4 regions of the Streptomyces sp. NPDC007157 genome follow, and region 4 is predicted to be linked to each of the others. Evidence: riboswitches for the same ligand, from Rfam matches in the RefSeq annotation. Region 4 holds a riboswitch; each other region holds the start of a gene.
The links. A riboswitch is a leader RNA that binds a small molecule or an ion and turns the genes downstream of it on or off. The one in region 4 is predicted to bind cyclic di-AMP.
Positions count from the first base shown of each region.

Region 1: linked by a shared signal. The riboswitch ahead of ABZ642_RS27660 (transglycosylase SLT domain-containing protein) and the one ahead of ABZ642_RS31505 (transglycosylase family protein) in region 4 are both predicted to bind cyclic di-AMP.
Region 2: linked by a shared signal. The riboswitch ahead of ABZ642_RS07460 (NlpC/P60 family protein) and the one ahead of ABZ642_RS31505 (transglycosylase family protein) in region 4 are both predicted to bind cyclic di-AMP.
Region 3: linked by a shared signal. The riboswitch ahead of ABZ642_RS24145 (NlpC/P60 family protein) and the one ahead of ABZ642_RS31505 (transglycosylase family protein) in region 4 are both predicted to bind cyclic di-AMP.

Region 1 is NZ_JBEYFE010000016.1:169,212-175,003, forward strand. It holds gene ABZ642_RS27645 (FAD-dependent oxidoreductase) at 1-631, shown strand, start outside; gene ABZ642_RS27650 (hypothetical protein) at 789-1,379, opposite strand; gene ABZ642_RS27655 (HAD family hydrolase) at 1,525-2,331, shown strand; gene ABZ642_RS27660 (transglycosylase SLT domain-containing protein) at 2,341-2,829, opposite strand; cyclic di-AMP (ydaO/yuaA leader) riboswitch at 2,835-3,025, opposite strand; gene ABZ642_RS27665 (polyprenyl synthetase family protein) at 4,613-5,620, shown strand; gene ABZ642_RS27670 (CHRD domain-containing protein) at 5,788-5,792, shown strand, end outside.
Region 2 is NZ_JBEYFE010000003.1:421,496-427,287, forward strand. It holds gene ABZ642_RS07445 (lipase family protein) at 1-800, opposite strand, end outside; gene ABZ642_RS07450 (lipoprotein) at 1,012-1,653, shown strand; gene ABZ642_RS07455 (DUF1996 domain-containing protein) at 1,728-3,653, opposite strand; cyclic di-AMP (ydaO/yuaA leader) riboswitch at 4,051-4,225, shown strand; gene ABZ642_RS07460 (NlpC/P60 family protein) at 4,234-5,792, shown strand, end outside.
Region 3 is NZ_JBEYFE010000013.1:148,825-154,616, forward strand. It holds gene ABZ642_RS24135 (hypothetical protein) at 1-138, shown strand, start outside; partial or broken gene ABZ642_RS24140 (hypothetical protein) at 142-612, opposite strand; gene ABZ642_RS24145 (NlpC/P60 family protein) at 678-1,832, opposite strand; cyclic di-AMP (ydaO/yuaA leader) riboswitch at 1,841-2,014, opposite strand; gene pcrA (DNA helicase PcrA) at 2,338-4,824, shown strand; gene ABZ642_RS24155 (M23 family metallopeptidase) at 4,931-5,792, opposite strand, start outside.
Region 4 is NZ_JBEYFE010000020.1:131,314-137,105, forward strand. It holds gene ABZ642_RS31495 (cytochrome P450) at 1-965, shown strand, start outside; gene ABZ642_RS31500 (transglycosylase family protein) at 1,287-2,309, shown strand; cyclic di-AMP (ydaO/yuaA leader) riboswitch at 2,503-2,674, shown strand; gene ABZ642_RS31505 (transglycosylase family protein) at 2,678-3,376, shown strand; gene eno (phosphopyruvate hydratase) at 3,838-5,124, shown strand; gene ABZ642_RS31515 (septum formation initiator family protein) at 5,278-5,754, shown strand; gene ABZ642_RS31520 (DUF501 domain-containing protein) at 5,784-5,792, shown strand, end outside.

The DNA.
Region 1 (5,792 bases), on a different contig from region 4:
CGCGCTGGAGACGGCGGCTCTCGCGGCCGAGGCGGGCGCCCAGGTGCGGGTGGTCTCCCGCGGGCGTGGCAGGGTCGCCTTCGGCGCCCCGCCCTGGGACCAGCCCCGGCTGCGCCCGGAGTCCCCGTTCGGCCGGGCCTGGTCGCTATGGGCACTCAGCTACTACCCGCACCCCTACCGCTACCTCCCCGCGCGCACCCGCCACCACCTGGTCCGCCGGGTACTCGGCCCGCTCGGCGCCTGGTGGCTGCGCGACCGCTTCGAGGGCAAGGTCCAGGTCCACGAGGTCGCCGGCGTGACCGGCGCCGACACCTCCGAGGGCGCCCCCGTCCTCACCGTCCGCACCCACGACGGCCGCACCGACCGGCTCACCGCCGACCACGTCGTCGCCGCCACCGGCTATCGCGTGGACACCGCGGCGATGGACTTCCTCGGCCCCGAGCTGCGCACCCGCGTCGCGGTCAGCCGCGGCGCCCCGAAACTCGGCGCCGGATACGTCTCCTCCGTGCCCGGCCTGTACTTCACCGGCCTGCCCGCGGCGTCCTCGTACGGCCCGGTGATGCGGTTCGTGTGCGGTACGGAGTTCGCCTCACCGCGTCTGACCAAGCATCTGGCGGCCGCCCACGCCTGACACCCGCCCCGGGGCCGGTTCACCACGTGCCCCCGGACGGCCGTCACCCGCCCCCGCGGCCGGCCCGTCACCCGCCCCCGCGGCCGGCCCGCCACCCGCCCCCGAGGCCGGGCCGTCACCCGCCCCCAGGGGGCGTGCCGTCACCCTGCCCCCGGGGCTACGCCTGCTCGGCCGCCCGCTGCCAGGCCAGGAACTCCTCGATCAGCTCGGGAGGATTGGCCGCCTCCGTGGCCTCGACCTCCCAGCCCGGGCAGTACATGTCGAAGACCACCACCGGCAGCGGCCGGCCGAGGACCTTCTCGATGCGGCCGCCGGCGTGCAGATCCCGCGCCAGCCGTATGCACGCGTCGGCGAAGTGCGACCCCAACAGGTCGCGCTTCGCGTCCAGTTCGGGGTCGTCGCCGTCCCCGTCGAACCAGAGTCCGAGCCGCCGGACCTCCTCGGTGTACAACGCGCCGCCGACCGGGTCCTCGGGACAGTTGCCGAGCATCTCGAAGCCGTCGAGGAGCCAGCACGCGTAGTTCCAGCGCGCCTCGCCCGGGTCCGCCGGGTTCCGTTCGGCCTCGTACTGGCTCTCGGTGTTGTAGCCGATCGCCACGTACGGTCTGCGGTCGTCCTCCTCGACGCGCCAGATGCGGAACGACAGCGCGTAGATCTCCGGCCGCGGCTCCCGCGGGAACCGCTCCAGCACCCCGGTCGCCGCCTCCAGCAGATGCGCCCGGAAGTCCCCCGGTCCGTCCGTCACCACGCCCGCCCCCGTCCGATCGGTGCCGTCAACCCGCCGCCAACGTAACGCGCCCCACTGACAACGCCCCATCACCGGGACGGCGGGCGCCACTTGAGGCCGAAACGCACAGTGAGTCTCAGGGGCGTGCTGTCCGTATTCTCTGATCATGGTCGCACCCACCCCGTACGCACTGATCGCCACCGACCTGGACGGCACGCTGCTGCGCGCCGACGACACCCTCTCGGAACGGTCGCTCGCCGCGCTCGCGCGGGCCGGCCGGGCCGGCGCCCGGCATCTCGTGGTGACCGGCCGCCCGGCGCCGAGAGTGCGCCCCCTCCTGGACGACCTCGGCTGCACGGGACTCGCGGTCTGCGGCCAGGGCGCCCAGGTGTACGACGCCGGCGCGGAGCGGCTGCTGTGGTCGGTCACCCTGGACCGGGAGCTGGCGGAGACCGCCCTCGGCAAGATCGAGGCCGAGGTCGGGCAGGTGTACGCGGCGGTCGACCAGGACGGCGTGGACGGGCTCACGCTCATCGAGCCGGGCTATCTGATGCCCCACCCCACGCTGCCCGCGCTGCGCGTCGACCGGCGCGACGACCTGTGGTGCGCGCCCATCAGTAAGGTGCTGTTGCGCCACCACACCCTGTCCGACGACGAGTTGGCGGCGACCGCGCGCGCGGTGGTGGGGTCGCTGGCGACGGTCACCATGTCGGGGCCGGGGACCGTCGAGCTCCAGCCGTGCGGGGTGACCAAGGCGACCGGGCTGGCGCTGGCCGCCGGCCACCTGGGGCTGGGCCCCGAACAGGCCGTCGCCTTCGGGGACATGCCCAACGACATCCCCATGTTCGACTGGGCGTCCTACGGGGTGGCCATGGCCAACGCCCATCCCGAACTCAAGGCGGTGGCCGACGAGATCACCTTGTCGAACGAGGACGACGGCCTTGCAGTCGTCCTCGAAAGACTCTTCGGCTGACGGCGCCGGTCAGTACGCGCCGTGCACGTTGTCCATCGAGCCGTACCGCGCGGCGGCGTAGTTGCAGGCGGCGGTGATGTTCGCGACCGGGTCGTAGATGTCGAACGACGTGCCGTCCACGTGGTAGGTCTTGAACGTCGGGTCGATCACCTGGAGCAGACCCTTGGACGGGATGCCGGCGGCCGCGTTCGAGTCCCAGAGGTTGATGGCCTGCGGGTTGCCGGACGACTCACGCATCACGTTGCGGTAGATGCCGTTGTAGCTGCCGGGGATGTGCTTCTCGGCCATGATCGCGAGCGACTCGCGGATCCAGCCGTCGAGGTTGTTCGGGTACCCGGCGAGCGTCGTGGAGGCCGTCGAGGTGGTGGAAGTGGCGGCGGAGGCGGCGGTCGCCCCGATGAGCGGCAGGGCGAGAACGGCGGCGCCGGTACCGACGACGGCGAGCGTGCGGACGATGCGGTTACGGCGGGGACGGCGGTGCTGAACGGCAGCAGACATGTCGTGGTTCCTCTCCGTCGCCTGCGGGGTGAGCTGTCGGGTTCGGGCCCGGGGAGTGCCCGGCCGCACCGCCCTGAGGCGAGGCGACTTCACCCCTAGCCGTTCCGGTACGACGTCGGTCGGTGACGTCGGTCGCCCGGTCCGGCGACTTACCTGGTTCCCCCGCTCCTGCCGTGCGAATGGACTCGTAGATGGGTCACGACGGGCGGTGGCAGGATTCGGCGTTCCGCCCGGCGAGCCGGAACGTATGCGAGAGCACATGTCCGGAACAAGTACCTGATTCACACAACACACCGATTGACCTTGATCTGGGTCGTATGGGGTACTTGATCCTTTGCGACTGCCAAGCCTCAACTCGCCTGCGGGGAAAGGGTAGAAAGGGTCGCCTTACCCCCTATGTGGCACTCAGGGCCACGTGACCTACTTCACGAAACGGCAATTACGGCGAATCGGACAAGAGGGATTCTCGGAATCCGTTTTTCCGGGCATCAGTGGAAAAGGCCCATGCGGCCATTCGTGCGGATTGGCCCGATTGGGGCGAGTGAAGTGGCGCGCGTCACAGGCAATTCCGGAGAATGTCCGAATTGCCTTATTAGGCGGAATTCCGGCTCGGCGTGGGTGCACGGGGGGCGACCGGGTGAGGATCGGCGGCGGGTCCGTCCATCCGGTTCATCTGGTTCATCCGGTCGTGTGAGCCTCCGGTCTCCGGTCTCGACCTCCTGCCCGGTCTCGCCCTCCCGTGAACTCCGTACGGTCCGGGTGCGCGCGGGCGCGTGCGGACCGGAGTACGCGCGCGTGCCGCTGATCGGGTGTTCCGGGGAGGCCGACACTCGGCGGCTCTGTCCGCCCGGGTGCCTCGAAGGCAGCCGGTCGGCCCAATACCCCGGATCGCGCCAGGAGTTCGAACGCGACGGCCGTACGTGATTCCGGTCGCGTCGGGGGCGGGGCCGACGGCTCGCCGACCCGGCTGCGGCGGGGCGGCCGTCCACGCGCGCGTGTCCTCCGTGAGGGCGGAACCTCCGCCGTACCGCGCGTCGTTGTCATGGCGGCTGGGGTACGAGGGTTGCCGTCCGGAGGGAGACGCGGCTGTCCCGGGGGCATCCGTCGCGGGAGACGCCGGCTGTGCCCACGCCCCCGTCGCGCCGGGGCCACGCCGCCGCCCGACCGGCGGTCGCGGGTGCGCCCGGACCGGCGGTCGAGACATGTCCGTGGTTCATGAAGGACGGGTGGTGCCGGTGGGGAAGGTGTTCGAGGGACGTCCGTGGGCGGACTCGTCCTTCCGTGTGTGCCACGCGCGCGTGGCGCGATGTGAGGTGGCGAAGGGGATACGGAGGTACTCGTGCGTGATCTCGTGAGGGGCGGACGTACGGGTGCGGATCGGAACGGAGTGCTCCCGTTGGCTTTGGCGGACGGCGGAGGGGGTACCTCCGGGCAGGTGACGTCGGCCGGCGAAGGCGCGACCGTCCGCGGTCGGGGACCTGCCGGGCGGTCCGGCATCGGACCCGGTGGCGTCGCTGGTCCGGGACGAGGTTCGGGCTCCGGTTCGGGACACGGCATGCACCCCGGTTCGGGACAACCGTCGGTACTTCCTGTTAAGTCATTGGATGTCAGGTCGTATCGGCTGATCAAAAACATACCGGTCGTGATCCGATAGCGCCCGGGGTGTAACGGTGGGCGCCCTCGGTGATCGAAACCTGACCGGATACGCTGACTTGAGTGATGGCAGCGACCTATCGACAAACCGTGTAATCGCCAGTGGACACCAGCAGACAGGAGACCCCTCGTGACCGTCGGGCCGTTCGGGCTGAGCGTGCGGGACCAGGCTCTGGAAGCCGATGTCCAGGCCGGATTGACGGCTGTCGAGGAGGGCTTGCTAGAAGCCACCAAAAGTGAGGTCCCGTTCATCACGGAAGCCGCGCAGCACCTCGTGCGGGCCGGCGGGAAGCGGTTCCGGCCGCTGCTGGTGATGCTGGCCGCGCAGTTCGGTGACCCGTACGCGCCGGGCGTCGTGCCGTCGGCGGTGGTCGTCGAGCTGACCCACCTCGCCACGCTGTACCACGACGACGTCATGGACGAGGCGGCCGTGCGGCGCGGGGTCGACAGCGCCAACACCCGCTGGGGCAACTCGGTCGCCGTGCTCACCGGTGATTTCCTCTTCGCCCGTGCCTCGCAGATCCTCGCCGATCTCGGACCCGAGGCGGTGCGGGTCCAGGCCCTCGCGTTCGAACGGTTGGTGACGGGTCAGATCCTGGAGACGGCGGGGCCGTCGGACGGGCGTGACCCGGTCGACCACTACCTCGACGTGCTCGGCGGCAAGACCGGCTCGCTGGTGGCGGTCTCCTGCCGCTTCGGCGCGATGATGTCCGGCGCCGACGAGACGGTCGTGGACGTCCTCACCCAGTACGGCGAACGTCTCGGTGTCGCCTTCCAGCTCGCCGACGACGTGCTGGACATCGCCTCCGACTCCCACGAGTCCGGCAAGACCCCGGGGACCGACCTCCGCGAGGGCGTCCCCACGCTTCCGGTGCTGCGGCTGCGGGAGCGGGCGGCGCGGCTGGGCCTGGCCGAGGACATCGCGCTGTGCGAGCTGCTGGACTCCGACCTCACGGACGACGCGCGGCACGCGGAGGCCCTGACGGCCCTGCGGGCGCACCCGGCGCTGGAGCAGGCGCGCCGGGACACGGTCCGGTACGCGGAGGAGGCCCGGGCCGCCCTGGCCCCGCTGGTGGAATGTGACTCGAAGGTGGCGCTCCTGGAGCTGTGCGACGCGGTGGTGCACCGGGCGGGATAGCCCCTGGTCGCTCCGCCGACCCGGTTCCTCGAGGGGTGGACCCAAGGGCTCACCCCTGTGTCGTACATCACATTGTTGGACTGAGTCCAATCTAGGATCCGTTCCGTACCTCTTCCCAGAAGCCGACGCAGGGGGCGTCAGCTGACATACGGGGAGAAAACGGAATCATGAC
Region 2 (5,792 bases), on a different contig from region 4:
GCGCCGGCCAGGTCCGTGCCGTCGATGGCCGCGGTGACGGCGGTGAGATCGGCGGGCGGCGCCCCGGCGTAGGTGCCGGAGAGGGTGACGTCCGGGGCGTAGTCGGGCTGGAGTTCGGCGGCCGCCGCGGTCGCGCCGCCGCCCTGGCTGTAGCCGAACAGGCCCACCCGCGAGGCGGCGGTGACCGTGGCGCCGGGGACGTTCCGGGCGGCGCGTACGGCGTCCAGGACCGCGTGGGCGCCGTCCAGCCGGTTGACGTAGGTGTGCAGCCGGTCGGTCGCGCCGAGCCCCACGTAGTCGGTGACGACGACCGCGACGCCCTCGGCGAGCAGCCGGTAGATCGACAGGTCCTCGTAACCGACGGACACTGTTCGCCCGTTGAGGAGCAGCGGGTGTTCCAGGCCCAGGGAGGCGGCGCACTGGTCGCCCTGGCCCATGGTGCCGGGCGCCAGGGCGACCAGCGGACGGGCGCCGGGGCCGAGCCAGGGCAGCGTCGGCTCGATGTAGGCGCCGGTGACCGCGACGGGGCCGCCCGCCGAGTCGGTGGACCTGTACATCAGCCGGGTCGCGCGGCCCGGCAGCGGACCGGGCAGGCTCGGCAGGCTCAGGGCCAGCGGGAGGGGTTCGGTGCGGATGAGGGTGCCGTCGGTGGCGGGGAGACCGGCGGGCGGATCGTAGAAGGCGGGGATGGTGACGCCCCGGGAGACCTCCGCCCGGGAGGCCGTGGCCTGCACGGTCTGTACACAGAGGCAGGCCGCGGCGGCGACGGCGGTGGCCAGCAGGCGGATGCGAACAGGCATGGGGGTACCTCCTTGACGTGCGGGACGTGGGAGGTGGCGCGGGGGTCTCCGACGGTAGCGAGCACCTTGTTACCCGCGGTAGCAGCCGTCAGGTTACGGTTCAGTAATATGACAGTCCGTCAACACAGACTCACCGGACCAAAACCCGTCCGGTCCTGTCGTAGCCCTCGATTACAGTGACCGGCCGGGGACGCCGAAGGGGAGGCAACGGGTGGGGACCCTGGGGAGAAGAGCCGTACCGCTCGCGCTGCTCGCGGGGCTGCTGACGGGGTGCGGGGTGTCGGCGCGCGCGACCGACGTCACGGACTCGGGGCAGGCGTCCAGCGGGGCGGCCCAGAGCGGGGGCACGGTCGGCGCCGCCGGTTCGGCCTGCGCGCTGCCGGTCACGTTCGACATCGCCCGCGGCTGGCGGGCGGACGCCGTCGACGGCCTGGCCGCGGACGCCTCGAACGGCACGGACGGCGACCTGGCCCAGAGCCTGCTGCGTCAGGGTCCGGTGACCCTGGCCTGCGAGATCGACGCCAAGCCCGCCGGGGCCATCGGCTTTCTGCGGGTGTCGACCGGAAAGCCGGGCAGCGGTGACGCCGGCGCGGTGCTGCGGGCCTTCGTGGCCGCCGAGAAGGGCACCGGCAAGGCCAGGTACCGGACCTTCACGTCCGGCGGGCTCACCGGGGTACGGGGCGACTACGTCTACACGAGCGAGCTGCTGGACGAGACCAAGAGGGAGTCCGCGCTGGCCGTGGTCACGCCCCGCGGACCCGTCGTCCTGCACCTGGGCGGGCTCGACAGCGCGGAGCACGACGAGATGCTCCCCGCGTTCGAACTCGCCCTGCGGACGCTGCGCTCCGCCTGACCCCGGGCACAGGGGTCAGGCGGAGCCGCGTCGACTCCGTCAGGCCGAGGCCGGACGGAGTCGCGTCGCACGCGTCAGGACGACCGCCACCGGGTGCGCCACAGCAGCACGAACCCGGCGGCCAGCAGCACTCCGCCGAAGAGGGCCGGCCACAGGTGGGCGCCGGTCTCGGCGAGATCGCCCTGGACGGCCTGCGGCTCGGTCTGGGGTGCGGTGGACGGCGCCTCCTGGCCCGCCGGGGCGGCGCCGGCCGTGGTCGCCGTGCCGGTCGGGGTCTCGGTCGCGGGCCGCTCGGTCGGCCGGCTGATGACACCGCCCCCCGTGCCCGACGACTTCTTGGGCGAAGCGCTCGTGTAGACCTGCGGCAGACCGGTGTCGCCGGCGGCGGTCTTCGTGGCGGACGGCTCGGCCGGGGGCTCGGAGGGCTGGGCACTCTCGGTCTCGGCCGGCGGGTCTGCCGGGGTCGCCGTGTCGCTCGGCTCGGTGACCGGGCTCGCCGACTCGGACGGCGGGTTCTCCGGGCTCGCCGACTCCGACGGGTCGGGGTCGGCGCTCTGCGACGGCGGCTGCTCGTCGGCCCCGGCCCCGCAGGTGCGGCCGGAGTTGATGCAGCCGACCATCTTCCGCATCAGGCTCTCGTCGAAGACGTTGATGAAGTCACCGTGGTCGGTCACCGGCTTGTGCAGCTGCTCGGGGAACGAGTCCACCGCGAACAGTGGAACCGTACGGCCGCCGTCCTGGAGGCTCGGTGCGTCGACGTCGTAGACGATGCGCTGCACCAGCTGCGGAATCGCCTGGAACCCGGCCGGGCAACTGCCGTCGGCCGCGGCGAACGCCACATGGGTGCGGTGGTTGGCGCTGTCGATGTTCCGGCCGTCCCAGCAGCTCTGGAACCTGAAGGTGCGCACGACGTCACTGCCCGAGGGGCAGAGCGGGTACTTGTCCTTGAGCTGCCGGTCCTCGAAACCGGTGCAGCTCCAGGAGGCGTTGGCGTTGGCCGGGCCGTTGACGAAGGCCTTGGCGTCGCCGGTGATGATGCGCAGCAGCCGGGGCATCTCGGTGACCTTGGAGGTCGGGTTGCCCTCGAAGGTGAGCGTGACCTTCTTCGCCGTCACGATCTGTCCGGCGTTGCCCTCGGTACCGCCGCCCGGCTTGTCGGCGTCCCGCTCCTGCTTGCCGTTCTGCAGCCGCAGCACGGGCCAGTAGTACGTGGACTTGTCGCCCTGGTCGGCACAGCTCGTGTCGGCGTTCGCGAGGTCGTCGTCGCTGGCGAAGGCGTTGTTGGACTGGTTGCCGATGTAGTCGTGGAAGTGGTGGGCGCCGTTGGAGACTCCGGGCGCCACGATCACGTTGTCCGAGTTGAACAGGCCGTTCGCGTTGACGCCGCAGCTGGAGGCGAAGGTGCCGGTGGAGCCGTCGGGCCGCTCGGCCGGGGTCGTGACATTGGGCTGGACGGTGGTGATGTCGGCGTAGTCGGCGGCGACGGGGCCGTTGCCGCCCTGGCCGCCGATGCCCGCGCCGGCACTTGCACTGGCACTGGCACTGGCGCTCTGGCTCGGTGTGGCGCCGTCCTGCGGCGACGCCGACTGCCCGGCGCCCTGGTCCGAGGAGCGCAGGGTGCAGGCGGCGAGATCGTCGAGGCCCTGCGGGCGGTCGCCCTCGCGGCCGATGGCGTCGGCGATGCGCTGAAGGGACTCCGACCGCTTCTCCTTCAGCGGATCGAGGATCGTCTGGTCGGCGAGGCCGGGGTTCTGCTGGATCGCCGCGGCCGACTCCTTGAGCTGCTGGTAGGCGGCCACGATCTGCTGGTCCAGCTGGGCGAGTTCACCGTCGACGTCCTCCCGGGCCGCGTCGGGCACGTCCGTCAGCCGGCTGCCGACGTCGGGGCAGTAGACGGTGGGCGCGGACAACACCTGAGCGGTGGCGGTCTGCCCGGACTGGTCCGATTCGGTGGCCGAGGCGTAGACGTTCACCGCGACCAGTGTTCCGCCGCCGAGCATCAGGGCGACCGCTGCGAAGGTCGCGCGTTGTGCGCCGGTCGGGCGTCTGCGCCTGTTGGGTCTCAAGGTCGTTCCCCTGCATGTCGTGGTCGGCCGGGCATGGAAATCCCCCGCCCTATACGCGGCGCGGCGCCACCGTGTTCAACGACCCCACGAATTCACGGTGACCTCACAGGAAGCAGCCCCTCGGGCCGCCGCCGGTCCAGCTCCGACGGGCGTACGACGGCGATCGCCACGCCGGCGAAATACCGTCCCGCGACGGCCGGTTGTCGAACGCTACGACGAACATCACAATTACGTATCGGACATTACGCACTTCAACCTTCACACGAGTGACACAAGTTGGCTAAGTTGACGGGCAAGCCGTTCGGCTCCCCCCGGCGAATCCCGTCGGGCCGCGCGGCCTCCGCCTAATCCGGTGCCCAACGGGGCGATCCGGAGCCGGGGACCCAACCGAACCACTGGGGTGAATCGGCCGACTGCCCTGAGGGGCAAGGGCCGTAGGGCATGCCTTCCGGATCGACCCGCCCGAACCCGACAGCTAACTCGGTAGGCGGAGCACGGAAGGAGCACGACCCCCATGGCGTCCGAGAGCCGTGACGAGGTTCGACAGCGGATCGACAGCCTCTACGACCAGGCAGAGAACGCCACCGGGAACTACAACGCCACACGTGCGATGAACGGGGGCTCGCGGTCCCGCGGTGTCCCGCTGTTCAAGCGGCCCCGGCGCGACGACCCGGGCCTCGACAACATCGCCAAGGAGTGGTTCGACAGCGCACGCTCGCGGCTGGGACCGAGTGTCCCGGCGGCCCTGCCCGCCGACCGGCTGCCCGCCCGCCCCGGCCCGCGACGGCCCGTCAGCGCGATGGCGGCCGACCTGCTCGGCCAGTTGGAGGGCTCCGACCCGTCCCGGCCGGAACTGACCGCGGGGCCGTCCGCGAACAGCGACATCGAGGTCGTCCGCGAACTGACGGAGCGCCCGAAGCTGGAACTGACGGCCGGGTCCCCCGCGGCACTGCCCCCGGGACCGTCGAGCGCGGCCAAGGCGCTGCCCGCGGCCGCGCCGCGGCGGGCCACACCGGGCACGTCCAAGACCAAGAGCCAGCTGAAGATCGCCAAGGCGCGCGAGGTGCTGTCGCAGCGCACCGGACAGCGTGCGATCGCGGCGCTCGAACCGGCCGCGCCCGCCCCGGCTCCGCAGGCGGCCCCGGCCGCCCAGACCTCCTGGCCCACGCCCGAGGCCCAGGTCCCGGCGCAGCAGTGGCCGGCTCCCGCCGGTATGCCCGGCCAGTACGGCGACACCGGCTCCTTCCGGACCGACGCCCTGACCGGTACCGGCGCCTTCCCGGCGGTGACCGTGACGGAGACGGGCGCCATCCCGGTGGTGCCCGCGACGGACACCGGCGCCTTCCGGGTCATGTCCCCGGGCGCCGCCCAGCCCATGTCCCCGGCGGACACGGGCGGCTTCCGCATCATGACTCCGGGCGCCGCCCAGCCCATGTCCCCGGCGGACACGGGCGGCTTCCCGGCCGTGCCCCCCATGGACGCGGGTGCGATGCCCGCCGCGAGCCCGGGCGACACCGGTTCCTTCCGGGTCATGACCCCGGGCGCCACGGGCACGTTCCCGATGCCGGCCGACACGGGTGCGTTCCCGACCGCGACGCCCACGAACACGGGGGCGTTCCCGACCGCCGCCCCCACGAACGCGGGCGCCTTCCCCACCGCCGCGCCCACGAACATGGGCGCCTTCCCGACCTCCGCCCCCACCGACACGGGGGCCTTCGCCACCGGCGCGCCCGCCATGCCGGCCGCGGCGGTCCCGGGCACGATGGGCACCGGTTCCTTCCCGGGCATGGCGCCGGACGCGACCGCCGCCTACCTCGGCGCACCCCCGGCCGCCGCGGAGACCGCTTATCCCACCGCCGCGTACGCCATGCCGACCGCCGCGATGCCGACCGCCGCGTACGCCATGCCGACCGCCGCCACACCGTCGGCCGCCGCGTACGCCATGCCGACCGCCGCCACACCGTCGGCCGCCCTGCCGTGGGCCGACTACGGCACCGGCGCCTTCCCCGCGGCGCCCGCCGCCGACCTGGGCGCCTACGCCGCCGGAATGCAGCCCGCTGCCGCCGCCTACGC
Region 3 (5,792 bases), on a different contig from region 4:
GTGAAGCTCGCGCTGCTGATCGTGATCCTCGGGCTCGTCTACGTGAAGCGGGACGACGAGAAGGTGGAGAAGGGTGCCTTCGGCCTGGTGGGCCTGCTGACCATGGTGAACATCTTCATCGCCGTGCTGTGGACGTGACCCTCAGGAAGCCCTCCTGAGGGCGGCGCGGGCGGCCGTCACCGCGCCGGCGGTCACCGCCGGCCAGGCCGCCACCGCGACCCACGCCAGGACCCGCCCCGGCCATCTCAGCCACGGGACGCCGACGGCGGTCGCGACCGACAGCATCGCCGCGGCCGTCAACCCCATCGTGAACACCGTCGCCCAGCGGCGTACGTCGTAACGCGGCCGGGGTCGCGCCACCTCGGCGGCCAGCAGTACGACGTACCAGGCCAGGGCCAGGACGAGCAGCGCCACCGTCACCGTGCGCAGAACGCCCCGGTCGTCGTCGTTCCACAGGTACAGCCGGGCGCTGTCGGCGGCCAGCAGCCTTGCCCCGGCCAGCGCGGAGATCGCGGGCGCGCCGCCCGCGACCCAGTGGTCGCCTGCCCCCGCGATCACCTGCCGCCACTCGAAACGGGCCACGGCGAACCCGTACAGCACCAGCCCCCGCCAGATGCAGCCCCACGAAATGCGCGCGTGCGCGTGCCCGCGCCTCTTGAGCCGGTCGCAGGCGCCTTTCAGGCCGGTCGCACCACGCTGTGGATGATCGACTCGCCGCCGTAGTAGATCGACTCCTCCCGGACGTACGCGCCGGGCTTCGGGGCGTGGATCATCATGCCGTTGCCGATGTAGACGCCGACGTGGCTGACGTCGTCGTAGAAGAAGACCAGGTCGCCGGGCTGGGCGTCGGCGAGGGAGACGGTGGTGCCGGCGTTCACCTGGTCGTACGTGGTGCGCGGCAGGGAGACGCCCGCGGCCTTCCAGGCGGCCTGGGAGAGGCCGGAGCAGTCGTAGGAGCCGGGGCCGGTGGCGCCCCAGACGTACGGCTTACCGACCTGCGCACGGGCGAAGGCGATCGCCTTGGCCGCCTTCGTCCCGTAGGCGGAGTCGGACGAGGAGGAAGAAGAGGACGAAGAGGAGCCGCTGGAGGTCGACGTCGATGACGACGAAGCATCCTTCGCGGCCGCCGCCTGCTGTTTCGCGAGCTCCGCCGCCTTGCGTGCCGCTGCCGCCTGCTGCTGCTTCTCGATCTCCGCCAGCCGCGCCTTCTCCTGGGCCGTCAGCTGCGACAGCAGCTCCCGCGCGGAGGCCAGCTTCGTCTGAACGGTGGTCTTGGCGGTCTTGAGGTCGTCCTGGGTCTCGGTGAGCGTCTCCAGGCTCTTGGCGGCCTCCTGCCGCTTCGCCATGGTCGCGGACTGCTGTGTGGCGTAGTCGTCGACCGCGTCCTTCTGGCGCGAGGTCAGCCGGCTCATCAGCTGCGTCTGGTCGAAGTAGTCCTGCGGACTGTCCGCGAGCAGGAACGTCGCCGTGTCGGGTGCGCCGGTCCCGGTGCGGTACTGGGCCGCGGCGAAGGAACCCAGTTCCTCACGCGCCTTGTTGAGCCGGTCCGTGCGCTCGGCGACGTCGTCGAGCAGGGTGTCGGCCTGCTTGCGCTGCTTTCCGGTCTTCTCCTTGGCCGCGTTGTACTTCTCGGTCGCCGACTCGGCCTGCCGGTAGAGGGCGTCGACCTTCTTCTCGACCTCCTCCAGGCTGGGCTTGCCGTCCTCGGAGGGCGCGGCGTTGGCCGTCTGGGAGAGCAGCGCCACGGAGGTGAGGGCGGCGGTGGCCAGGGCGGGGGTGCGTATGCCTGCTACGCGCGTTGCGGACGGACGCGACTTGCGGTGCGACGCCAACGGGGGCGACTCCTTCCATGCTCCGCCTACCGAGTTAGCTGTCGGGTTCGGGCGGGTGGTTCGGAAGGGTTGCCCTACGGTCCGTTCCCCGGTGGGAAGTCGGGACCGATTCACCCCAAGGTTCGGTGTGGGTCCCCGGCTCCGGGTACGCGGCGGCACCCTGGACTCGGCGGAGGCCGTGCGGCCCGGCGACGTTCGCCGGTGGGGGTCGTACGGCCTGCTCGGCACGCTAGCCAACTCGTGTGCTCCGTGTGAAGTTTGATGTGCGATATGCCCGATACATTTTCGTGACCTTGGTGTTGCGGATCGGCCGGATCGGTTGATCGGGGAGGGTATGCGGTGACTTGTCCGGTGCGGGCGGGTGGTCCGTGCTCTCCGCTGACGGGCCGGCCCGTGCTCACGGCGTGTGATCGCTGACCGTGAGGGGCCGATTCTGGCGGGTGACCGGGGTGAGTTTCCGGGGTGGGGACCGGTTGTCGGTGGGGCGCCCTAGACTCGGAGAGCGATGAGCAGCCTCTTTGACGACAGCTTCCTGGCGAGCCTCCAGTCCCCGCGCGGCCACGAGGAGGAACCCCCGCCGCCGCCCGAGGACGAGCACGTACCGGAACCGGTTCCGGACGATCTGTTCGGCGGGCAGTTCGACGCGCCCCCGGACCGGGACGCCTACTACCGCGACGGCGCCGCCCGCCCGGCCCTGGACCCGGCCGCCCTCCTGGAGGGGCTGAACGAGAACCAGCGCGCGGCGGTCGTGCACGCAGGCTCCCCGCTGCTGATCGTGGCCGGCGCCGGTTCCGGCAAGACGCGCGTGCTCACCCACCGCATCGCCCACCTGCTCGGCGCGCGCCAGGTGCACCCGGGGCAGATCCTCGCGATCACCTTCACCAACAAGGCCGCGGGCGAGATGAAGGAGCGCGTCGAGCACCTCGTCGGCCCGCGCGCGAACGCGATGTGGGTGATGACCTTCCACAGCGCGTGCGTGCGGATCCTGCGCAGGGAGAGCAAGAAGCTCGGCTTCACCTCCTCCTTCTCGATCTACGACGCGGCTGACTCCAAGCGCCTGATGGCGCTGGTCTGCCGGGACCTGGACCTCGACCCCAAGCGCTTCCCGCCGAAGTCCTTCAGTGCCCAGGTCAGCAACCTCAAGAACGAGCTGGTCGACGAGGAGGACTTCGCCGCCCGGGCGAGCGACGGCTTCGAGAAGACCCTCGCCCAGGCCTACGCCATGTACCAGTCGCGGCTGCGCGAGGCGAACGCCCTCGACTTCGACGACCTGATCATGACGACGGTCAACCTGCTGCGCGCCTTCCCGGACGTCGCCGAGCACTACCGCCGCCGCTTCCGGCACGTCCTGGTGGACGAGTACCAGGACACCAACCACGCCCAGTACGCGCTCGTGCGCGAGCTGGTCGGCACCGGCGCGCACGCGGAGGACGTACCGCCGGGCGAGCAGGACCTCCCGCCCGCCGAACTGTGCGTGGTGGGCGACGCCGACCAGTCGATCTACGCCTTCCGGGGGGCGACGATCCGCAACATCCTCCAATTCGAGGAGGACTACCCGAACGCGACGACGATCCTCCTGGAGCAGAACTACCGCTCCACGCAGACGATCCTCTCCGCCGCCAACGCGGTCATCGAGCGCAACGAGTCCCGCCGCCCGAAGAACCTGTGGACCAATGCGGGCGCGGGCGCGCAGATCACCGGCTATGTCGCCGACACCGAGCACGACGAGGCACAGTTCGTCGCCGACGAGATAGACCGTCTGACGGACGCGGGGGAGGCGAAGGCCGGCGATGTCGCCGTCTTCTACCGCACGAACGCGCAGTCCCGTGTCTTCGAGGAGATCTTCATCCGCGTCGGCCTGCCCTACAAGGTCGTCGGCGGTGTCCGCTTCTACGAGCGCAAGGAGGTCCGGGACGTCCTGGCGTATCTGCGCGTGCTGGCCAACCCGGAGGACTCCGTCCCGCTGCGCCGGATCCTCAACGTCCCCAAGCGCGGTATCGGCGACCGCGCGGAGGCGATGATCGACGCCCTCGCCCAGCGCGAGAAGATCAGCTTCCCCCAGGCGCTCAAGCGCGTGGACGAGGCGTACGGCATGGCCGCGCGGTCGACCAACGCCGTCAAGCGGTTCAACACGCTGATGGAGGACCTCCGTACGGTCGTGGAGTCCGGCGCCGGACCGGCCACCGTCCTGGAGGCGATCCTGGAACGCACCGGCTATCTCGCCGAGTTGCAGGCCTCCACCGACCCGCAGGACGAGACCCGGATCGAGAACCTCCAGGAACTCGCCTCCGTGGCACTGGAGTTCGAGCAGGAGTCCGGGGAGGGCGAGGCGCCGGCCGGGCTGTCCGCCTTCCTGGAGCGGGTGGCCCTGGTCGCCGACTCCGACCAGATCCCCGACGAGGACGAGGACGGCTCCGGCGTCATCACCCTGATGACCCTGCACACCGCCAAGGGCCTCGAGTTCCCGGTGGTCTTCCTGACCGGCATGGAGGACGGCGTCTTCCCGCACATGCGCGCCCTCGGCCAGACCAAGGAGCTGGAGGAGGAGCGGCGTCTCGCGTACGTCGGCATCACGCGCGCGCGGGAGCGGCTGTATCTCACGCGGTCGGCGATGCGCAGCGCCTGGGGGCAGCCGTCGTACAACCCGCCCTCGCGCTTCCTGGAGGAGATCCCGGCCGGGTATCTGGAGTGGAAGCGGACCGGGGCGATGGCGCCGGTGTCCTCCGGGCCCGCGTCGGGCGTGGCGGCCTCGCTCTCCTCGACCCGTTCGCGCTCCTCGGCGTCCGGCGCGTCCGGCTTCGCCACCCGGCGGACCTCGGAGAAGCCGGTGGTCTCGCTGGCCGTCGGTGACCGGGTCACCCACGACCAGTTCGGCCTCGGCACGGTCGTCGGGGTGAAGGGCACGGGCGGCAACGCGGAGGCGACGGTCGACTTCGGCGACACCAAGCCGAAGCGACTGCTGCTGCGGTACGCGCCGGTGGAGAAGCTGTGACCGCGCCGGCGCTGTGAAGACGGAAGGCTGAGCCCCGCTGCCACGAGCGGGGCTCACTGATCAGGACTCACCGATCAGGGCTTGCTGACCAGGCGCAGGGCCAGGATCAGGTCGGGTCGAGTCCGTGGCTCCGCAGCCACGGCAGCGGGTCTATGGCGGAACCCCCCGCCGGCCTGACCTCGAAGTGCAGATGCGGGCCGGTCGAGTTCCCGGAGTTCCCGGAGTACGCGATCGGATCCCCGGCCTTCACGGTCGTACCCGAGGCGACGCGGTACGACGAGAGGTGGCAGTACCAGGTCTCCGTGCCGTCCTTCGCCGTCACGATCATCATGTTGCCGTAGGCGCTGTTCCACTTGGTGGAGACGACGCCGTCGGTCGCGGCCATCACCGTCGTGCCGTAGGAGACGGGGAAGTCGATGCCGGTGTGGACGGACATCCAGTTCACGCCGGCCTGGCCGAAGTAGGCGCTGAGCCCCCGCTGCGTGACCGGGAGGACGTACTTGGGGCGCAGCCGCTCCTTGCGGGCCGCCTCCGCCGCCGCCTTCTTCTTCTCGGCCTCCTGCTGGGTCTTGAGGTCGATGCGCTCCTGGGTCCGGCTGGCCCGGTCGGCGAAGTCGTCGGCGCCCGCCGAGAGCGTCCTCAGCTGGGCGTCCAGCTTGCTGTTGGCGGCGGACGGTTTCACCGACTGCGCGGCCGAGGCGGTGGTGTCCTGGCCCTCGCCGCCGGTCAGGGTGCCGACGGAGGCGGCCGCGATTCCGGCGACCCCCATCACACAGGCCGAGGGCACGGCGACGGTCAGCAGCGCGGAGCGCTTGGGGGGCGTACGACGGCGGGAGCGCGCCCCCGCGCGGCCGCCGGCGCGTGTCGCGGTCGCAGCGGCCGGGGTGACCTCTTCCTGGTCCTCCAGCAGTGGCGTTACTGCAGGTAGCTCACCGGTCGCGGCCAACTCCCCGGCGTCCGTGGAGTCC
Region 4 (5,792 bases):
ACACCCGGCTGCGCCGGCTGGTCAGCAAGGCGTTCACGCCGCGCCGGGTGGCCGAGTTCGCGCCCCGTGTGCAGGAGCTGACCGACCGGCTCATCGACGGGTTCGCGGACCGGGGCGAGGCCGACCTCATCCATGAGTTCGCCTTCCCGCTGCCCATCTACGCCATCTGCGACCTGCTGGGCGTCCCGCGCGAGGACCAGGACGACTTCCGGGACTGGGCCGGCATGATGATCCGGCACGGCGGAGGGCCGCGGGGCGGGGTCGCGCGCTCCGTGAAGAAGATGCGCGGATATCTGGCCGAGCTGATCCACCGGAAGCGGGAGGCGCTGACCGCCGAGCCGGCCCCCGGCGAGGACCTCATCTCCGGACTCATCCGCGCCTCCGACCACGGCGAGCACCTCACCGAGAACGAGGCCGCCGCCATGGCCTTCATCCTGCTGTTCGCCGGCTTCGAGACGACGGTCAACCTTATCGGGAACGGCACGTACGCCCTGCTCACCCACCCGGAACAGCGCCGCCGCCTCCAGGACTCCCTGGCAGCCGGCGAGCGCGGACTGCTGGAGACCGGGGTGGAGGAACTCCTTCGCTACGACGGGCCGGTGGAACTCGCCACCTGGCGGTTCGCCACCGAGCCGCTCGGCATCGGCGGGCAGCGCATCGCCCCCGGCGACCCGGTCCTCGTCGTACTCGCCGCCGCGGACCGGGACCCGGAGCGGTTCGCCGAGCCGGACACGCTCGACCTGGCACGGCGGGACAACCAGCACCTCGGGTACGGCCACGGCATCCACTACTGCCTCGGCGCCCCGCTCGCCCGCCTCGAAGGGCAGAGCGCGCTCGCGACCCTGCTCACCCGCCTCCCGGACCTGCGACTCGCGGCGCCGGAGAGCGAGTTGCGCTGGCGCGGCGGCCTCATCATGCGCGGACTGCGCACGCTCCCCGTGAAGTTCACCCCCGACGGCCGATGAGCCCCACAGGCGCCCGCCAGGCCCCGCCGGCGCCCCACCGGCCCTCCACCTTGCCCCCCCGTCGGCGCCCCGCCGGGCCCTCGTCGGCCCTCCACCACGCCCCCGACCACGGCCCGACCGTGCCTCCACCGGCGCCCCACGAATCCCCCCACCTGGCCCTCCACCCGTGAAGATGACCAGCGTTCAACTCTGTGATCTTCACGTGATCTACGCGGCATTAACTTGTGACAAGTGATCGTCTGCCTATACGTTCACCCATCAGTGCGGCGCCCCGGCGGGACCCGTCGCGCCGGTCACCGCTGTCGCTCGAAAGGTTTCCGCATGCTCTCCGGGAACGGTCGTCACCGTCGCCCCCGTCAGGCTCCGGCTCTCCTCGTCGCGGCCGGCGTGACCGGCTCGGCCATCGCCATCCCACTCCTGGGTGCGGCGAGCGCCAACGCGGCCGACGGCAGCACCTGGGACAGGGTGGCCGAGTGCGAGAGCGGCGGCTCCTGGAGCATGGACGCCGGCACCGGCTACTACGGCGGTCTGCAGATGTCCCAGGACGACTGGGACGAGTACGGCGGCCAGGAGTACGCCGCCACGCCGGACCAGGCGAGCCGTTCGCAGCAGATCTCCGTCGCCGAGAGGATCCTCGCGGACCAGGGCACCAAGCCCTGGCGGACCTGTGCCCTGATCGCCGGGCTCTCCTCGGACGACGCCTCGGTGAACGTCGACACGGGCCTCGACGGATCGGGCGACACGTCCGGCTCCTCCGACTCGTCCTCCGGGTTGTCGGATTCATCCTCTTCATCTGGTTCTTCGGATTCATCCGGTTCATCGGATTCCGGCTCGTCCGACTCCTCGTCGGATTCCTCGGGTGTCACGGACTCCGACTCCGCCACCCCGTCCCCGAGTGCGAGTGGCGACTCCGGCAAGGGCGCCCCTGCCGACTCCACGAAGGTGGACAAGTCGGGATCTAAGGGGTCCAGCGCCTCGAAGGCGAGCGAGAGCCCCGTCGTGCCCGAAGCCGATGAGTCGGACAATTCATGGCAGACGGGCAGCTCTTGGGATCTGGTCGACACGGGGGCCGTCGGTAGCGGCGGCAAGCATCGTGGCGGCTCGGCGGACGAAAGCGTGACAAACGGTCAGAGTGTGACTTCTTCCGGCCGTCACGCCTCCCGGGACGCCGGCACCTACACCGTCCGGGACGGCGACACTCTCGCCTCCATCGCCGACTCCCTTGACCTCGACGGCGGATGGCGTGCGCTCTATGCCGCGAACAAGGCGGACATCGGCGCCGACCCGAACGACATCGCCCCCGGTCAGACCCTGAAACTCAGCAGCGAAACGGTCGAAAAGTAGCGGGAGTTGGCACTTCGGACCGCCCTACTTCGAAGTTAAATGTCCGGTTTGGTGAAAGTGTGGGATGAGTCTCAGAAGCCCTGATCATCTTTGAAATTCACCTGATCGCCTGTTTACGGTCAAGGCCGCTCGTCACCACGAGCCCCGGCCGTCGCAACGCCGAGTCCTGCCAGCGGCTGCCCGGGAACAGTCGTCGCGTCAAGCGCCGTAGGCAGGAGCGGGGGACCCAAGGTAAGTGCCGGGACCGGTAGTTGAGACTGCCGTGTCCGGCTCGGGGTGAAGCCGCGCACCGTGAGGTGTGCGGCCGGGCAACTCAACCGGCCCGAACCCGACAGCTCACCTCGCAGGCGTCGGTGAGGGGATCCTTCATGCTGTTTTCCGGCAAGGGCAAGCACCGTCGTCCGTCCAGGGCCACCCGCGCCGCCGCGCTCGCCGGCGTCACCGGTGTCGCCATCGCCGCTCCGCTGATGGCCTCCGGCACCGCCTCCGCCGCCACCGCCTCCGAGTGGGACACCGTCGCCCAGTGCGAGTCCGGCGGCAACTGGGCCATCAACACCGGCAACGGTTACTACGGCGGTCTGCAGTTCTCCGCCTCCACCTGGGCCGCGTACGGCGGTACGCAGTACGCCGCACAGGCCAACCAGGCCACCAAGGCGCAGCAGATCGAGACCGCCGAGAAGGTCCTCGCCGCGCAGGGCAAGGGCGCCTGGCCGGTCTGCGGCACGGGCCTGTCCGGCGCCACCTACACCGGCAGCAGCACCAGCTCCTCCTCTTCCTCCTCCGGCTCCAGCTCCGCGAACAGCGGCACGAGCAGCCGTACGACCGACACTCAGGCCGCCTCCCGCTCCGCCGAGCGTCCGGCCGCCAAGAAGACCGTCACCACCCCGACCGGCAAGAAGGTCAAGAAGGGTGATGGCGAGTACAAGGTCGTCAAGGGCGACACGCTCAGCTCCATCGCCGAGAAGCACCAGGTCAAGGGCGGCTGGCAGGCGCTGTTCAAGCTGAACAAGGACATCGTCGACGACGCCGACTTCATCTACCCGGGCCAGCAGCTGCACCTGAAGTAGGGCGCCCGAAGCGAGCCGAAGCAAGCCGAAGCAATACGAGGGCGCCAGCTGAACCACAGCGCCCGCACAGCCGTGGTCCCCATAGTGGAGACCACGTGAGGGTCACCCCCGTCCCCCACGAGCCCCCGCCCCGGTGCGTTCTCCCCCGTACGCACCGGGGCGGGGTTTCTCTTTGCCGCCCTCGCGCCGCCCTCGCGCCGTCCTCTCGCGGTCCTCGCGCCGTCCTCTCGTGGTCGTCTCGCGATCCTCCCGCGGTCTTCTTCTTGACCCGCTCTTCTTCCGTTCTTCATCGGACCCCCCTTTGTTCCGCACATGAACAATGAGTACCGTCTGTGTGTCCACGGGCCGGTCGGTCGACCGATTGACGGGCCCGGGGCGGTTAGGCTCTAGTCGCAAGGCTGAGCAAGGGCCGACAAGGCCCGCGTGCGCCCGCACAACCAGCGTCAGATCCCAAGAAGGAGATGCTCGTGCCGTCCATCGACGTCGTCGTAGCCCGGGAAATCCTGGACTCCCGAGGCAACCCCACGGTCGAGGTCGAGGTCGGCCTCGACGACGGCAGCACGGGTCGTGCCGCCGTCCCCTCCGGCGCCTCCACCGGCGCCTTCGAGGCCATCGAGCTCCGTGACGGCGACCCCAACCGCTACCTCGGCAAGGGTGTCGAGAAGGCCGTCCTCGCCGTGATCGAGCAGATCGGCCCGGAGCTGGTCGGCTACGACGCCACCGAGCAGCGCCTGATCGACCAGGCGATGTTCGACCTGGACGCCACCGACAACAAGGGCTCGCTCGGCGCCAACGCCATCCTCGGCGTCTCCCTCGCCGTCGCCCACGCCGCCTCCGAGGCCAGCGACCTGCCGCTGTTCCGCTACCTGGGCGGCCCCAACGCGCACCTGCTGCCGGTGCCGATGATGAACATCCTCAACGGCGGCTCGCACGCGGACTCCAACGTGGACATCCAGGAGTTCATGATCGCCCCGATCGGCGCGGAGTCCTTCTCCGAGGCGCTGCGCTGGGGTGCCGAGGTCTACCACACCCTGAAGAAGGTCCTGAAGAACAAGGGCCTGTCCACCGGCCTCGGCGACGAGGGCGGCTTCGCCCCGAACCTGGAGTCCAACCGCGCCGCGCTCGACCTCATCCTCGAGGCGATCAAGCAGGCCGGCTACGTCCCCGGCGAGCAGATCGCGCTCGCGCTCGACGTCGCCGCGTCCGAGTTCTACAAGGACGGCAAGTACGAGTTCGAGGGCAAGTCCCGCTCGGCCGCCGAGATGACCGAGTACTACGAGGAACTCGTCGCCGCGTACCCGCTGGTCTCCATCGAGGACCCGCTGTTCGAGGACGACTGGGCCGGCTGGAAGGTCCTCACCGACAAGCTCGGTGACAAGGTCCAGATCGTCGGCGACGACCTCTTCGTCACCAACCCGGAGCGCCTGGCCCGCGGCATCGAGGACGGCGCCGCCAACGCCCTGCTCGTCAAGGTGAACCAGATCGGCTCGCTCACCGAGACCCTGGACGCCGTCGAGCTGGCCCAGCGCAACGGCTTCAAGTGCATGATGTCCCACCGCTCCGGCGAGACCGAGGACGTCACCATCGCCGACCTCGCCGTCGCCACCAACTGCGGCCAGATCAAGACCGGCGCCCCGGCCCGCTCCGAGCGCGTCGCCAAGTACAACCAGCTGCTGCGCATCGAGGAGATCCTCGACGACGCCGCGGTGTACGCCGGCCGCAGCGCCTTCCCGCGCTTCAAGGGCTGACCCGTCAGGGGCGGCCGGCCCGCTGGGGGCCGACGGTCCGTCAGGGGTCGCTGACCCGTTAAGGGTCAAGGCTGCGCCAGTCGTACGTACGTCCCCGTACCGGTCCCGTACCGTGTGCGGGGACGTACGCGCGTGTGAACGGGAGGCGGGGACATGGCCGTGAAGGACCGGGACCGGTTCTCCACCGCGACCAGGCTGAAGCTGCTCGGCGAGCAGACGGCGGCCCGGGTCTACCGCTCCCAGACCAAGCGGCAGGCCCGCCGCTCCCGGCTGACCGGCCGTGCCGCGCTGCTCGCGATCGTGCTGTGCACGATGATCGTCGCGCTCGCCTATCCGATGCGGCAGTACGTCTCCCAGCGTGCCGAGATCGCCGACCAGGAACGCCAGCAGCAGCAGGCCCGGCAGCGGGTCGAACAGCTGCGGGACGTCAAGGCCCGGTGGCAGGACGACGCGTACGCCGAGCAGCAGATCCGGCAGCGGCTGCACTATGTGATGCCGGGGGAGACCGGCTACATCGTGATCGACCCCGCTGCCGCCAGGCAGGCGCACGCCTACCTCGGGGCGGCCGACCGCCCCTGGTACGCGAACGTCTGGGACGGCGTCGACAAGTCCGACGCGTCCGACCAGTGAACCGACAGAAAGCCACACAGAACACAGTCATGCAAACG